Regions from separate parts of the Streptomyces sp. NPDC002643 genome, predicted to be linked through region 1. Evidence: riboswitches for the same ligand, from Rfam matches in the RefSeq annotation. Region 1 holds a riboswitch; each other region holds the start of a gene.
The links. Region 1 has a riboswitch for cyclic di-AMP ahead of ACWD4G_RS25590 (NlpC/P60 family protein). Riboswitches for the same ligand answer to the same signal wherever they lie in the genome.
Positions count from the first base shown of each region.

Region 2: it holds a riboswitch for cyclic di-AMP, as region 1 does, so the genes downstream of both, ACWD4G_RS41285 (M23 family metallopeptidase) here and ACWD4G_RS25590 (NlpC/P60 family protein) in region 1, are expected to answer to the same signal.
Region 3: it holds a riboswitch for cyclic di-AMP, as region 1 does, so the genes downstream of both, ACWD4G_RS31565 (M23 family metallopeptidase) here and ACWD4G_RS25590 (NlpC/P60 family protein) in region 1, are expected to answer to the same signal.

Region 1 covers NZ_JBSFVY010000017.1:89,250-93,761, reverse strand. Annotated here, with positions in the region: gene ACWD4G_RS25595 (ATP-dependent DNA helicase) at 1-1,316, opposite strand, end outside; cyclic di-AMP (ydaO/yuaA leader) riboswitch at 1,646-1,818, shown strand; gene ACWD4G_RS25590 (NlpC/P60 family protein) at 1,828-3,030, shown strand; gene ACWD4G_RS25585 (hypothetical protein) at 3,234-3,587, opposite strand; gene ACWD4G_RS25580 (NlpC/P60 family protein) at 4,143-4,512, shown strand, end outside.
Region 2 covers NZ_JBSFVY010000048.1:505-5,016, forward strand. Annotated here, with positions in the region: gene ACWD4G_RS41280 (aldo/keto reductase) at 1-675, opposite strand, end outside; gene ACWD4G_RS41285 (M23 family metallopeptidase) at 839-1,894, opposite strand; cyclic di-AMP (ydaO/yuaA leader) riboswitch at 1,906-2,076, opposite strand; gene ACWD4G_RS41290 (GTP cyclohydrolase II) at 2,386-3,081, opposite strand; gene ACWD4G_RS41295 (MarR family winged helix-turn-helix transcriptional regulator) at 3,240-3,764, opposite strand; gene ACWD4G_RS41300 (dihydrofolate reductase family protein) at 3,881-4,512, shown strand, end outside.
Region 3 covers NZ_JBSFVY010000024.1:124,577-129,088, reverse strand. Annotated here, with positions in the region: gene ACWD4G_RS31570 (GntR family transcriptional regulator) at 1-239, opposite strand, end outside; gene ACWD4G_RS31565 (M23 family metallopeptidase) at 481-1,269, opposite strand; cyclic di-AMP (ydaO/yuaA leader) riboswitch at 1,282-1,457, opposite strand; gene ACWD4G_RS31560 (M16 family metallopeptidase) at 1,661-3,049, opposite strand; gene ACWD4G_RS31555 (M16 family metallopeptidase) at 3,046-4,473, opposite strand.

The DNA of each region.
Region 1 (4,512 bases):
TGGGCGTTCGTCCGGTAGAAGACGGCGACGTCGCCCGCCTTGGCCTCGCGCGCGTCGGTCAGTCGGTCTATCTCGTCGGCGACGAACTGCGCCTCGTCGTGCTCGGTGTCGGCGACATAGCCGGTGATCCGGGCGCCGGCACCGGCGTTGGTCCACAGGTTCTTCGGGCGGCGGGACTCGTTGCGCTCGATGACCGCGTTGGCGGCGGAGAGGATCGTCTGCGTGGAGCGGTAGTTCTGCTCCAGCAGGATCGTCGTCGCGTCCGGGTAGTCCTCCTCGAACTGGAGGATGTTGCGGATGGTCGCGCCGCGGAAGGCGTAGATCGACTGGTCGGCGTCACCCACGACGCACAGCTCGGCGGGCGGTACGTCCCACTCGCTGGGCGGGACGTCCACGGGGTGCTCGGAGGTGCCGACCAGCTCCCTGACCAGGGCGTACTGGGCGTGGTTGGTGTCCTGGTACTCATCGACGAGGACATGGCGGAAGCGGCGGCGGTAGTGCTCGGCGACGTCCGGGAAGGCGCGGAGCAGATTGACCGTCGTCATGATCAGGTCGTCGAAGTCGAGGGCGTTCGCCTCGCGCAGCCGTGACTGGTACATGGCGTAGGCCTGGGCGAGGGTCTTCTCGAAGCCGTCAGCTGCCTGGGCGGCGAAGTCCTCCTCATCGATCAGCTCGTTCTTGAGGTTGCTGATCTTGGCGCTGAAGGACTTGGGCGGGAAGCGCTTGGGGTCGAGGTCCAGGTCACGGCAGACCAGGGCCATGAGGCGTTTGCTGTCGGCGGCGTCGTAGATGGAGAAGGAGGAGGTGAAGCCGAGCTTCTTCGACTCGCGCCGGAGGATGCGAACGCACGCGCTGTGGAAGGTCATCACCCACATCGCGTTGGCGCGCGGGCCGACGAGCTGCTCGACACGCTCCTTCATCTCGCCCGCGGCCTTGTTGGTGAAGGTGATCGCGAGGATCTGGCCGGGGTGGACGTTCCGCTCGGCGAGGAGGTGGGCGATGCGGTGGGTGAGTACACGGGTCTTGCCGGAGCCGGCGCCGGCGACGATGAGCAGGGGGGTGCCGGCGTGGACGACGGCCGCACGCTGGTTGTCGTTCAGCCCTTCCAGCAGCGCCGCCGCGTCGATCGCCGGGCGCGGGGCACCGCTTCTGTAGTACTCGTCCCGGTCCGGCGGCACGTCGAACTTCCCGCCGAACAGATCGTCCGGAACCGGCTCCGGTACGTGATCGTCCTCGGGCGGTGGCGGGGGTTCCTCCTCATGCCCGCGAGGGGTCTGGAGGTCCGCCAGGAAGCTGTCGTCAAAGAGGCTGCTCATCGCTCTCCGAGTCTAGGCGCCCCCACCGACAGCGCGGGGCCGCCCCGGGAAGACTGTGGATATCCGTCCGGGAGGACTTGGCATCCATACCGGATGCCCTCGGGGCCCGCGCCGGATGCCCTTCGGACCCATCGGCTCCCGCGCAGCACCCACCACTCAGCGCACACATGTCACAACGGTGAGCGATCGAACGTACCACCTATCGCGCCTCCGAGGTCAAGGTCACGAAAACGTATCGGGCATATCGAACATCAACCTTCACACGGGCCACACGAGTTGGCTAGCGTTTTGGTGGGCCGCACGACCCAACCGGCGAACGTCGCCGGGCCGTACGGCCTCCGCCGAGTCCGGTGCGCCTCCCGTGGCAGCCGGAGCCGGGGACCCACCGACCTCTGGGGTGAATCGACCCGACCGCCGCCCGCGGCGAGGGTCGTAGGGCAAACCTTCCGAAGCTTGCGCCCGAACCCGACAGCTAACTCGGTAGGCGGATTACGGAAGGAGTCGCCGCACCATGGCGCACCGCAAGCCGCGTCCGGCCGGCCGAACGCGCGCGGGCATACGCACCCCCGCTCTCGCCACGGCCGCGCTCACGTCCGTGGCCCTGCTCTCCCAGACCGCTCAGGCCGCCCCCTCGACCGACGACAAGCCGAGTCTTGAGGAGGTGGAGAAGAAGGTAGACGACCTCTACCGCCAGGCGGGCACGGCGACCGAGAACTACAACGCGGCCAAGGAACGGACGGCCAAGCAGAAGAAGAAGGTCGACACCCTCCTCGACGACGTCGCCAAGCGCACGGACAAGCTCAACGAGGCGCGGGAGGAACTGGGTTCGATCGCGGCGGCCCAGTACCGCACGGGCGCCTCCGCCCCCGACGCGGCGTCGCTGCTCCTCGCGGACGATCCGCAGGAGTTCTTCGACCAGAACCAGCTGATGGGCCGATTGTCGGACCGTCAGCAGGAGGCGGTCGACGAGTACACCGCCCAGCAGGCCGAGACGGCGAAGCAGCGCCAGAAGGCGACCGACAGTCTCGAACAGCTCACCGAGTCACAGAACTCGCTCAAGGCCAGCAAGGCGAAGGTCCAGGCGAAGCTCAGCGCGGCGCGGGAGTTGCTGTCGCAACTGACCGCGGAGGAGAAGGCCCGGCTCGCGGCGATCGAACAGCGCGAGCAGGAGGAGGCCGACCGCAAGGCCGAGGAACTGGCCCGTCGGCAGCAGGCCGCCCAGGCGGCGGCCACGCAGGAGGCCCAGCCCGAGGCCTCCACGGGCACCGGCACGAGCGCGGACACCGGTACGAGTACGGGTACGGCGACCGAGACCGGCTCGAACACCGCCACCACGGCCGAGGACTCGACCTACGCCGCGAAGGCGGCGAAGGCCCTCACCTTCGCCCGCGCACAGATCGGCAAGCCATACGTCTGGGGCGCCACCGGCCCCGGCTCCTATGACTGCTCCGGCCTGACCCAGGCCGCCTGGAAGGCCGCCGGCGTCGACCTCCCCCGCACCACCTACGACCAGGTCAACGCCGGCACGACCGTCTCCCTCGCCTCGGCGCAACCCGGCGACCTGGTCTTCTTCTACGACAACATCGGCCACGTGGGCCTCTACATCGGCAACGGCATGATGATCCACGCCCCCAAGCCGGGCGCGTACGTCCGCGAGGAGTCGATCTTCTACGACGGGGAGAGCGCCATCCACAGCGTCGTGCGCCCCGCGTAGGGGGCGCGCGAGCCGGGACCCGGCAGCATCCGGGTCCCGGCTTTTCCCGCACCCGCCCCGTGTCGCCGCTGTCGCGCCCTTACTTTCGACGCCGCGCCCCAGCAGTTCGGCTGCCGCGCCCTGCGCTCTCACCGTCACACCCCGGCCCTTCGTCGGCCTGTCCGGGCCTTTCCTCGTCCTGCCCCGGCCTTGGTCGGTGCGGCTCAGGTCCAGAGCACCGCGATGAAGATGTTGGCGGTGGTCAGCAGGCCGACGAGGCCGAACAGGGGCTTCTCCACCGTCTCGTCGTCGCGTTTCACATAGACGAGGCCCAGGATCACGACCAGCAGGGCCAGTTTGACGCCGATCTTGATGTTGTTGACGGGCTGGTCGTCGGCCTGGTTGAGGCCGACCAGGATGGCACCGGTGATGAGCATGGTCAGGGCGCCGTGGAGCATCGCGGGGACGAAGCGGGCGGTGCCCTGGCCCATGGCCTTCATCTGGGTGAGGAAACCGCCGAGGAGGGAGGCGATACCGATGATGTGGAGCGCGACGAAGAGGTGGATGAGTACGTCCATGGGCGGAGCCTAATGAGACGCCTGGGGGCGGACGGGCACCGGGGTCGCGGGCGCATTGGGGCGCTCGGCGCCGACACATCGCGCCGACGCATCGCGCTGTCACCGTCGACGGTCACGGCACGTGTTCGCGGCGCCCTCGGCCCGCCCATCGATCTTGCATATATGCGCCCCATAGCACCGTTCCACGCCCTCCTGGCCCCAAATCGCCGCATCGGTCATCGCAGAGCGTGAAGTCGGCGGAGCCAGGACGGGATCACGGTCACATACGGTCACCTCACGGTCGGTGCCCGCCAGTTCCGTACAACGCGTCACCGGCCGGACACGCTCAGGTTTAGCGTCCTCCACCAGGTGACCGGCTCCCCACCGCCGCCCGGGCCAGGGGCGGCAGTCGGACACCACCGCCGAGAAAGTCCGGCGGCGTCCCGCTCCCCCCTGTGCGGGACGCCGCCGGACGCGCAACCGCTCCCCCAGGCGGTCCGCGCGCAGCGACACACCGGCTGTTTCAGGTGTATCGGGCGCTTGGACGGCGGTCGTACGAGAGGACAGTGAGTCCACGTGGCAGCGCACCGCAAGCCCAGACAGCGCTCGCTCGGCGGCCAGACGATCCGCTCCGCCGCGACCCTCGCCCTAGCGGGCGCCGCGACCGCGACCGGGTTCGACGGCACCGGGCACGCCGATCCACAACTGACGCCGGAGCAGGTCAAGGCGAAGGTGGACAAGCTGTACGCGGAGGCGGAGGTCGCCACCGAGAAGTACAACGGCGCGAAGGAGAAGGCCGACAAGGCGCAGGAGAACCTGGAGGAACTGCGCGACCAGGCCGCCCGCCGCACCGACCGCCTCAACTCGGCGCGGGACCAGCTTGGTTCGATCGCCGCGGCGCAGTACCGGACCGGGGGCATCGACCCCTCGTGGCAGCTCGCGCTCT
Region 2 (4,512 bases), on a different contig from region 1:
GCCAGGGCGGTACTTGCCCGTCAGGAAACCCATGGCCAGGGCGAAGTAGGGGACGGCGGCCAGGCCCGCTTCGGTTGCCAGGGTCTGGAGGGGGCCCTCGTAGGTCTCCCGCGAGACCAGGTTGTAGTGGGGCTGTAGGGCGACGTAACGGGCCAGGCCCTCGGTGTCGGAGAAGTCCAGGGACTCCTTCAGTCGCTCGGTGGTGATGTTGGACGCGGCGATGGCGCGTACCTTGCCCGCCTTCACCAGGTCGTCCAGGGCCGTGATGATCTCCTCCACCGGGACTTCGGGCTTGTCGAAGTGCGTGTAGTAGAGGTCGATGTGGTCGGTGCCCAGGCGGGTGAGGGAGGCGTCGGCCGCCGCCTTGATGTTGGCGGCGGTCAGGCCGGGGAAGTCGGGGTGCTGGCTCACCTTGGTCGCGATGACCACGTCGGAGCGATTGCCGCGGGACTTGACCCACTTGCCAATGATCGTCTCCGACTCGCCTCCCGTGTGGCCGTCGACCCAGTGCGAGTAGGAGTCCGCCGTGTCGACGAAGTTGCCGCCGGCCGCCGCGTAGGCGTCGAGGACCGCGAAGGAGGTCTGCTCGTCCGCCGTCCAGCCGAAGACGTTGCCGCCCAGGCAGAGGGGGAAGACCTCAAGATCGGACGTGCCCAGCTTGCGAAGAGAAGTCATGTTCTTCGTCAACAGCCTTGGCGGACGCCCGCATTCCGCGATGCCATGAACACCGGGTGAGGGGAGGGGGGCGCCCACCGTCGTCGCCGGCGGCGCCGTTTGCGCGAAAAACACGAGGGCCGTGTCCAGAAGGACACGGCCCTGAAAAGTCACACCGGAAAAGTCAGATGCTCAGGCCCTTGCTGCGCAGCCACGCCGCCGGGTCGATGCCGCTGGCGCTGCCGTCGGGGTGGACCTCCAGGTGGAGGTGGGCGCCGGTGACGTTGCCGGTGGCGCCCACTCGGCCGATGACATCGCCGGTGGCGACCTTCTGGCCGACGCTGACGCCGATGGAGGACTGGTGGGCGTACCAGATCTCGGTGCCGTCATCGAGGGTGAGGACGGTCTTGTAGCCGTACGAGCCGTCCCAGCCGGCCTGGGTGATCGTGCCGCTGTGGACGGCCTTGATGAGGGTGCCGGTGGGGGCGGCGAAGTCGAGGCCGGTGTGGTAGCCGGAGGACCAGTAGGAGCCGGCCTGGCCGAATGTGGAGGTGATGGTGTACGAGGAGGTCGGCAGCGCGAACTGCTTGGCCAGCTCGGCGAGGCGCTCGGCCTCCTTCTTCGCCGCGGCCTCCTCCTCCGCCTTCTTCTTGGCGGCGGCCTCCTTGGCCTCGGCTTCCTTCTTCTCCTGGGCGGCCTGCTCGGCGGCCTTCTCCGCGGCGGCGGTCTGCGCGGCCTCGGCGGCCTTCAGGTCGACGGCGTCCTGCTGGGACTCGGCCTGCTGGATGATGCGGGCGCGCAGTGCCTCGCCAGCGTCGGTCGTGCCCTGCTCGGTGTCGGCGGCGATCAGGCCGGCGCTGCTGAGGGGGGCGGTGGTCGCCTGCGGCTCGTCCTGGGCCTCGTCCTCCTCCTCGAAGACCGAGCCGACGTTCGGCATGTCGGGCATCGAGATGGACACCGGGGGCTTGCCGGTCTGCGCGCTGGCCATGCCCGCGCCGCCGACGGCGGCTATGACACCGACGCCGAGGACCGTGGAGCTACGGGCGAGCCCGCCGCGCTGCCGCTGCTTGGCGACGCGGTGCCGGCCGCGGACGGGGCGAATGGACTCCTCGGTGGGGTTCCACTCCTGCCAGGGGCCCTCGTTCTCGCTGTTGTAGCTGCCGTAGCCGAACGTCCGGCTCTCGCCGTCACGTTGGGCCGGTACGAACGGGGCTTCGGTCGCGGACCGGTTGGACGCCACGTGGGCGTACTCCTTTCCTTCCTTCTCGCCTACCGGGTTAGCTGACGGGTTCGGAGCAGGAAGGTCTCCTACGCGCGTAAACCAGTCGTGCTGCCACGACGGTTTGCCCGCGATTCACCCCAGGGTGGTGGTTCCCCGGTTCCCCTACCAACAAGTGGTACGGGATTCGGCGCGTGAGCACGGAGCCGCCTCTTGTGACGGCTGGGACGACCGCGCTGCGTTATCGAACGTTAATAGACGCGAGGGCCCCATTCCAAGCAGTTCTGAATGATCGTTCCGGCTTTTCCGCTGGACTTTACGGGTCATGAGCGGCCGAAAACGGGCGAGTTGACCTTCCCTCGGCGGTAACAGAAGTTCTGACGGTATGTCAGTTGTTATGCGGAGGGGGGTCGGGCGGACACGGGGAGTGATATCGAGGAGGGGGCGAGATGGTGATCATGAAGGAAATGAAAAGAGGGTCACGCCCTCGCGCCGGAAAGAGGGCCACGCCGTTACGCGGGCTCGGGCAGCGCCAGCGTGTGCTGGGTCTGGAGCACCTTCGCCCGGAGGTAACGGACATTGTGGGCGGTGGTGAAGACGCCGGTCGGCACCCGGTCCCGGACCCCGACCCCGAGGTCGCGCAACTGCTGTGCCTTGTCGGGGTTGTTGGACAGCAGGTCCAGTTCGGTGATGCCCAGGGCGGTCAGCATCTGCGCGGCGGCCGTGTAGTCGCGGCCGTCCTCAGGCAGACCCAGGGCCGCGTTCGCCTCGTAGGTGTCGAGACCCTGGTCCTGGAGGGCGTACGCGTCGAGCTTGTTGTAGAGGCCGATGCCGCGCCCCTCCTGGCGGAGGTAGAGGAGTACCCCGCCCCGGTCGGCGATCCGCTCCACCGCCTCACGCAGCTGCGGACCGCAGTCGCAGCGGGCCGAGCCGAAGACATCGCCGGTCAGGCACTCGGAGTGCAGCCGGACCAGGGGGGTCGTGCCGGGCTCGGGGTCGCCGAGGACGAGCGCCAGATGCTCCTGGCCGTCGACGAGGCCGTGGAAGGTGACCATCTCGGCGTCGACGGCGTAACCGTCACCGAAGCGCAGCGGCACCCGGACACGGGCACGCGGGGTGGCGGCGGCAGGGGCAGTGGCGGTGACCGTGGCGGCGACGGTGGCAGTGGCGGACGTGGCTGCGGCTGTGGTGGCGGGGGAGTCGGGCATGCGGTTCTCCGGTCCTCGGTCCTGTGCGGGTGGGCGGCCACTCCACATCTGGTTCAGATTTGAAGCAACGCCTCCCGGCGACTCTAACCCCTGCTTCAAATTTCAAGCAACAGATTTACGGGGAGATCACATTCCCGACACCGCAGAAGTGAGCCAAGTCATCCGTCGGACGACGAGCACGACCTGCGGCGCCACGGCAGCTCGTCCGCGCCGGGCGGGCGGTGGCCGTCCTCACCCTGGAGCGCCGCCGCGATCCCCGTACAGATCTCCTCCAACTGGCCGATCTGCTCGGGGCGGAGATGGTCGAAGACCGCCTTGCGGACCGTTTCGACATGGCCCGGCGCCGCGCGTTCCAGCAGGGCCATGCCCTCGTCTGTCAGTACGGCGATACTGCCCCGCTTGTCCCACTGGCAGTTCTCGCGCCGCAGCACCCCGTCGTTCTCCAGCCGCGTCACGGCGTACGTCAGCCGGCTGCGCGTGATCTTCAGACGCTCGGCGACATCCGTCATCCGCATCCGGTGGTCCGGCGCCTCGGAGAGCGCGGACAGGATGGAGTAGTAGAGGTGCGGCAGGCCGGCCTCCTGCTGGAGCTGCCGGTCGAGCGCGTCCTCCAGGAGTGAGCTCGCGGCGATGAACGCGCGCCAGGCACGCTGCTCCTCGGGGGTGAGCCAGCGGGTCGTCATGCGTACAGTGTAGATGTTGCTTAAAACTTGAACCAAGCCCGGCGTTCGTCCAGGTCACCCCGCCGTTCGTTCCCGGCCATCCCGCCGTTCATCGTCATGTCACAGGGAGCGCGCCCATGCCTCAGCCCTACGTCCTGTTGTCCGCCGCCGTCTCCCTCGACGGCTACCTGGACGACACCGGGCCCGAACGGCTGCTGCTCTCCGGGCCCGCCGACTTCGACCGGGTCGACGAGGTGCGCGCGGACAGCGACGCCATCCTGATCGGCGCCGGCACCCTGCGCACCGACAACCCCCGGCTGCTGGTCAACTCCCCCGAGCGACGCGCGGCCCGGGTCGCCGCCGGGCTCCCGGAGTATCCGCTGAAGGTCACGGTCAGCGCGTCCGGCGAGCTGGACCCGGCGGCCCGGTTCTGGCACACCGGCGGCGAGAAGGTCGTGTACACGACTGACAAGGGCGCGGAACGCCTCCACGCGCTGGGCCTGGCGACCGGCGTGGACGTGGTGTCCGGCGTGGACGTGGTGTCCCTCGGCCCCGATCTGGAGTGGCCGGCCGTCCTCGACCATCTCGGGGACGTACGCGGCGTACGACGTCTCATGGTCGAGGGCGGTGGCCTCGTCCACACCCAGCTGCTCCAGCAGGGGCTCGCCGACGAGCTGCGGCTGGCCGTGGCGCCGGTGTTCGTGGGGGAGGCGGACGCACCGCGGATGTTCGGGACCGGGGCGTATCCCGGGGGGCCGACGAGCCGGAT
Region 3 (4,512 bases), on a different contig from region 1:
ATCTCCAGCAGGTCGGCGGCCTCCTGCTCGGTCGGCTCGGCGACGCACGCGCCCGCGTGTCTGCGGGTGACGACGAAGCCCTCGGCCTCCAGCGTGCGCAGCGCCTCGCGCACGGGGACGCGGCTGACGCCGTAACGGCGCGCGAGCAGTTCCTCGGTGAGCCGGCTTCCGCGCTCGTAGACACCCGCGACGATGTCATCACGGATCGCCGTGCATACCGAGTGCGCCGGAATACGCATGACCGACCTCCGCCTTAATCCCCGTGAAACGTCGTTGAATGACGTGTGTTCAGGCGACTCTATTGCAGCGGGACGGAATTTCCGATGGCGGACCGGAATCCATGGATATTTTTTGGACAGGACGTTCATCACAACGGACGGGCTGCGTCACGACGCGGAAAGCCCCGGCTCGGGTGAGCCGGGGCTTCGCGATGTCCGGGGACGGCCGGGCGGGCGGCCGTGGCACTCAGGAGCGTGCGCGTCAGACGTTCACGCCGTGCGAGCGCAGGTAGGCGACGGGGTCGATGTCCGAGCCGTACTCGGCCGTCATGCGGGCCTCGAAGTGCAGATGCGCGCCGGTGACGTTGCCGGTCGCGCCGGAGAGGCCGATCTGCTGGCCGGGGGTGACGGTCTGGCCGACGGAGACCGCGATGGACGACAGATGGCCGTACTGGGTGTACGTGCCGTCGTTCATCTTGATCACGATGTTGTTGCCGTAGGCGCCGCCCCAGCCGGCCTCGACGACGGTGCCGGAGCCGACCGCCTGGACGACCGTGCCGGAGGAGGCGTGGAAGTCGACGCCGGTGTGGCTGCCGGAGGACCAGACGGCGCCGCCGGCCTTGTAGCCGGTGGAGATGTAGGAGCCGCTGATGGGGGCGACGAAGGCGTTGAGGCGCTCACGCTCGGCGGCGCGGGCGGCGCGCGCCTTGATCTCCTCGCGCTCCTTGGCGGCGGCACGTTCCTGCTCGGCCTTCTCGGCGGCGGCCTTGCGGGCCTCCTCCTGCGCCTTCTTCTTGGCGGCGGCCACCTCGGCGGCCTGCTGCTGGGCGGCGGCCTGCGCGTCGACCTGGTCGGCGACCGTGTCACCGAGCTCGATGACCTTGTTGAGCCCCGTCTGCTCGGGGGCGGGCTCCGCGGCGAACGCCGGGACGGAGGCCACGGTGCCGATGACACCGGTGGTGGTGAGAGCGGCCACGCCCACGGTCCTCGTGGTCGTGCGCTGCGCACCGCGCTGTCGGCGGTGTTTTCCCGGGGGGCGGGTGAACGCCATGGAGTGGCTGGTCCTTTCCTTCCCTCTCGCCTACCGGGTTAGCTGACGGGTTCGGAGCAGGAAGGTCTCCTACGGGGACCCCTCACCACCTCGTTCAGCGGTGCGAAGGGCCACCGATTCACCCCAGGGACGGTTGGGTCCCCGGCTCCCCTGGCTCGCGCCGTACGGGGACTCGGCGATGACTGCCCGGTGCCGCGGATGCGACGTACTGCTGACGAACAGCCGGACCGACGCTAAGTGGGCCGTCTTCGAAATAACAAACGGATCACAGGATTTGTTGCGTACGCCACAGGTCAGACCCGCAACCTCCGCCATCAATAGGGACAAACGCGGGCCCTGGTGACTCTTCCGTCACCAGGGCCCCAGGAGTATGCGTACTTCTGTCCGACTTCTACTCGGCGGGCACGACGGTGACTTCGCCGATGCCGAGGGCCCGGACCGGCTCCTCGATCTCGGCCGCGTCACCGACGAGCACGGTCACCAGACGGTCGCCCGGGAAGGCGTTCACGACGGCCGCGGTGGCCTCCACCGTGCCCGTGGCGGCCAACTGCTGGTATAGCGTGGCCTGGTAGTCGTCCGGCAGGAACTGCTCGACCTGGTCGGCCAGTGTGCTCGCCACGGCGGCGGCCGTCTCGAACTTGAGGGGGGCCACCCCGACGAGGTTCTGCACGGCGACATCGCGCTCGGCGTCGGTCAGCCCCTCGGCGGCGAGGGTGCGCAGCACCGTCCACAGGTCGTCCAGTGCCGGGCCGGTGTTGGGCGTGTCGACGGAGCCGCTGATGGCGAGCATCGTGACACCGGACCCGTCGGGCGCGGAGCGCAGCACCTGGCCGAACGCGCGCACACCGTAGGTGTAGCCCTTCTCCTCGCGCAGGACACGGTCCAGACGGGAGGTGAGGGTGCCGCCGAGGCAGTAGGTGCCGAGCACCTGGGCGGGCCACACGCGCGCGTGGCGGTCGGCACCGACGCGGCCGATGAGCAGCTGCGTCTGGACCGAGCCGGGGCGGTCCACGATGACGACCCGACCGGTGTCGTCGGCGCTCACCATCGGTACGGCGCTGGGCTTGCCCGCGGAGCCGGTCCAGGCGCCCAGGGTGTCGCCGAGCAGTGCGTCGAGGTCGACCTCGGCGAGGTCGCCGACGACCACGGCGGTCGACGTGGCGGGGCGTACGTGCCGCTCGTAGAAGGCGCGTACGGCCGCGGAGTCGATGCCGGTGACGGTCTCCTCGGTGCCCTGGCGGGGACGCGACATACGGGAGTCGGCCGGGAACAGCTGCTTGGACAGCTCCTTCGCGGCGCGGCGGCCCGGGTTGGCGGTCTCGTGCGGGATCTCGTCGAGCCGGTTGGCCACCAGGCGTTCGATCTCGCTGTCCGCGAAGGCGGGGGCCCTGAGGGCGTCGGCGAGCAGTCCCAGGGCCTTCCCCAGCCGCGAGACGGGCACTTCGAGGGAGAGACGGACACCGGGGTGGTCGGCGTGCGAGTCGAGGGTGGCGCCGCAGCGCTCCAGCTCGGCGGCGAACTCCTCGGCGGAGTGCTTGTCGGTGCCCTCGGAGAAGGCCCTGGTCATGATGGTGGCGACGCCGTCGAGACCGGCCGGCTCGGCGGCCAGGGGGGCGTCGAGGAGGACCTCGACGGCGACGACCTGCTGGCCGGGGCGGTGGCAGCGCAGAACGGTCAGGCCGTTGTCCAGGGTGCCGCGCTCGGGCGCCGGGAACGCCCAGGGCTTGGCCTCGCCCGCGCGGGGCTGGGGGTGGAAGTCCATGGTCGCGAGCTCGGTCACTTCGCCGACTCCTCGTTCTCGTCGGTGGTTTCGGCGGCTTCGGATGCCTGGGCGTCGGCCTCGGCGGCTCCCGCCTCGGTGGCCTCCGTCTCGTCCGCCTGGTCCGCGTCGTCGTCCTCACCGGCGACGGGCTCGTAGACGAGCACCGCGCGGTTGTCGGGCCGCAGCCGGGCCTTGGCGATCTCCTGGACCTCTTCGGGGGTGACTTCGAGGACGCGGTCGACGGCGGTCAGGGCGAGCTTCGGGTCGCCGAACAGGACGGCGTAGCGGCACAGTTCGTCGGCGCGGCCCGCGACCGTGCCGAGCCGGTCCAGCCACTCGCGCTCCAACTGGGCCTGGGCGCGCTCCATCTCCTCGGCCGTGGGGCCCTCGGCGGCGAACCGGGCGAGCTCCTCGTCGACGGCGGCCTCGATGACGGGCACCTCGACATCACCGGAGGTCTTCACGTCCATCCACGCCATGGAGGGCGCTCCGGCCAGGCGCAGCAGTCCGAAGCCGGCTGTGACGGCCGTACGGTCGCGGCGTACGAGCCGGTTGTAGAGGCGGGAGGACTCGCCGCCGCCGAGGATGGTGAGCGCCAGGTCGGCCGCGTCGCACGCGCGCGTGCCGTCCTCCGGGAGCCGGTAGGCGGCCATCAACGCGCGCGCGGGGACCTTCTCCTCGACGACCTCGCGCAGCTGCTCGCCGATGACGTCGGGCAGCGAGCCGTCGCGCGGCTCGGGCTTGCCGTCGTACGCGGGGATGGAGCCGAAGTACTTCTCGATCCAGGCCAGGGTCTGGTCGGGGTCGATGTCGCCGACGACCGAGAGGACCGCGTTGTTGGGCGCGTAGTACGTCCTGAAGAACTGCTGGGCGTCCTCCAGGCTGGCCGCTTCCAGGTCCTCCATGGAGCCGATCGGCGTGTGGCGGTAGGGGTGACCCTCCGGGTAGGCCAGGCGGAAGATTCGCTCGAAGGCGGTGCCGTACGGGACGTTGTCGTACCGCTGGCGGCGCTCGTTCTTGACGACGGCCCGCTGGTTGTCGAGGTTCTTCTGGTCGAGCGCGAGCAGCAGGCTGCCCATGCGGTCGGCCTCCAGCCACAGCGCCAGCTCCAGCTGGTGGGCGGGCATGGTCTCGAAGTAGTTGGTGCGCTCCCAGCTGGTGGTGCCGTTGAGCGAGCCGCCCGCGCCCTGGACGAGCTCGAAGTGGCCGTTGTCCTTCACCTGGCCCGAGCCCTGGAACATCAGGTGCTCGAAGAGGTGGGCGAGGCCCGTGCGGCCGTTGACCTCGTGGCGTGAGCCGACGTCGTACCAGAGGCACACCGCGGCGACCGGGGTCAAGTGGTCCTCGGAGAGCACCACGCGCAGGCCGTTGTCCAGGCGGTGCTCCTTCACTGTCAGGCCTCCGGAGCCTGCCTCGGCTGTGGCCGTGTGACCCATGGGCATGTACGTCCCTTCGATCGCGAGAGCGGTCCTTGAGGACCG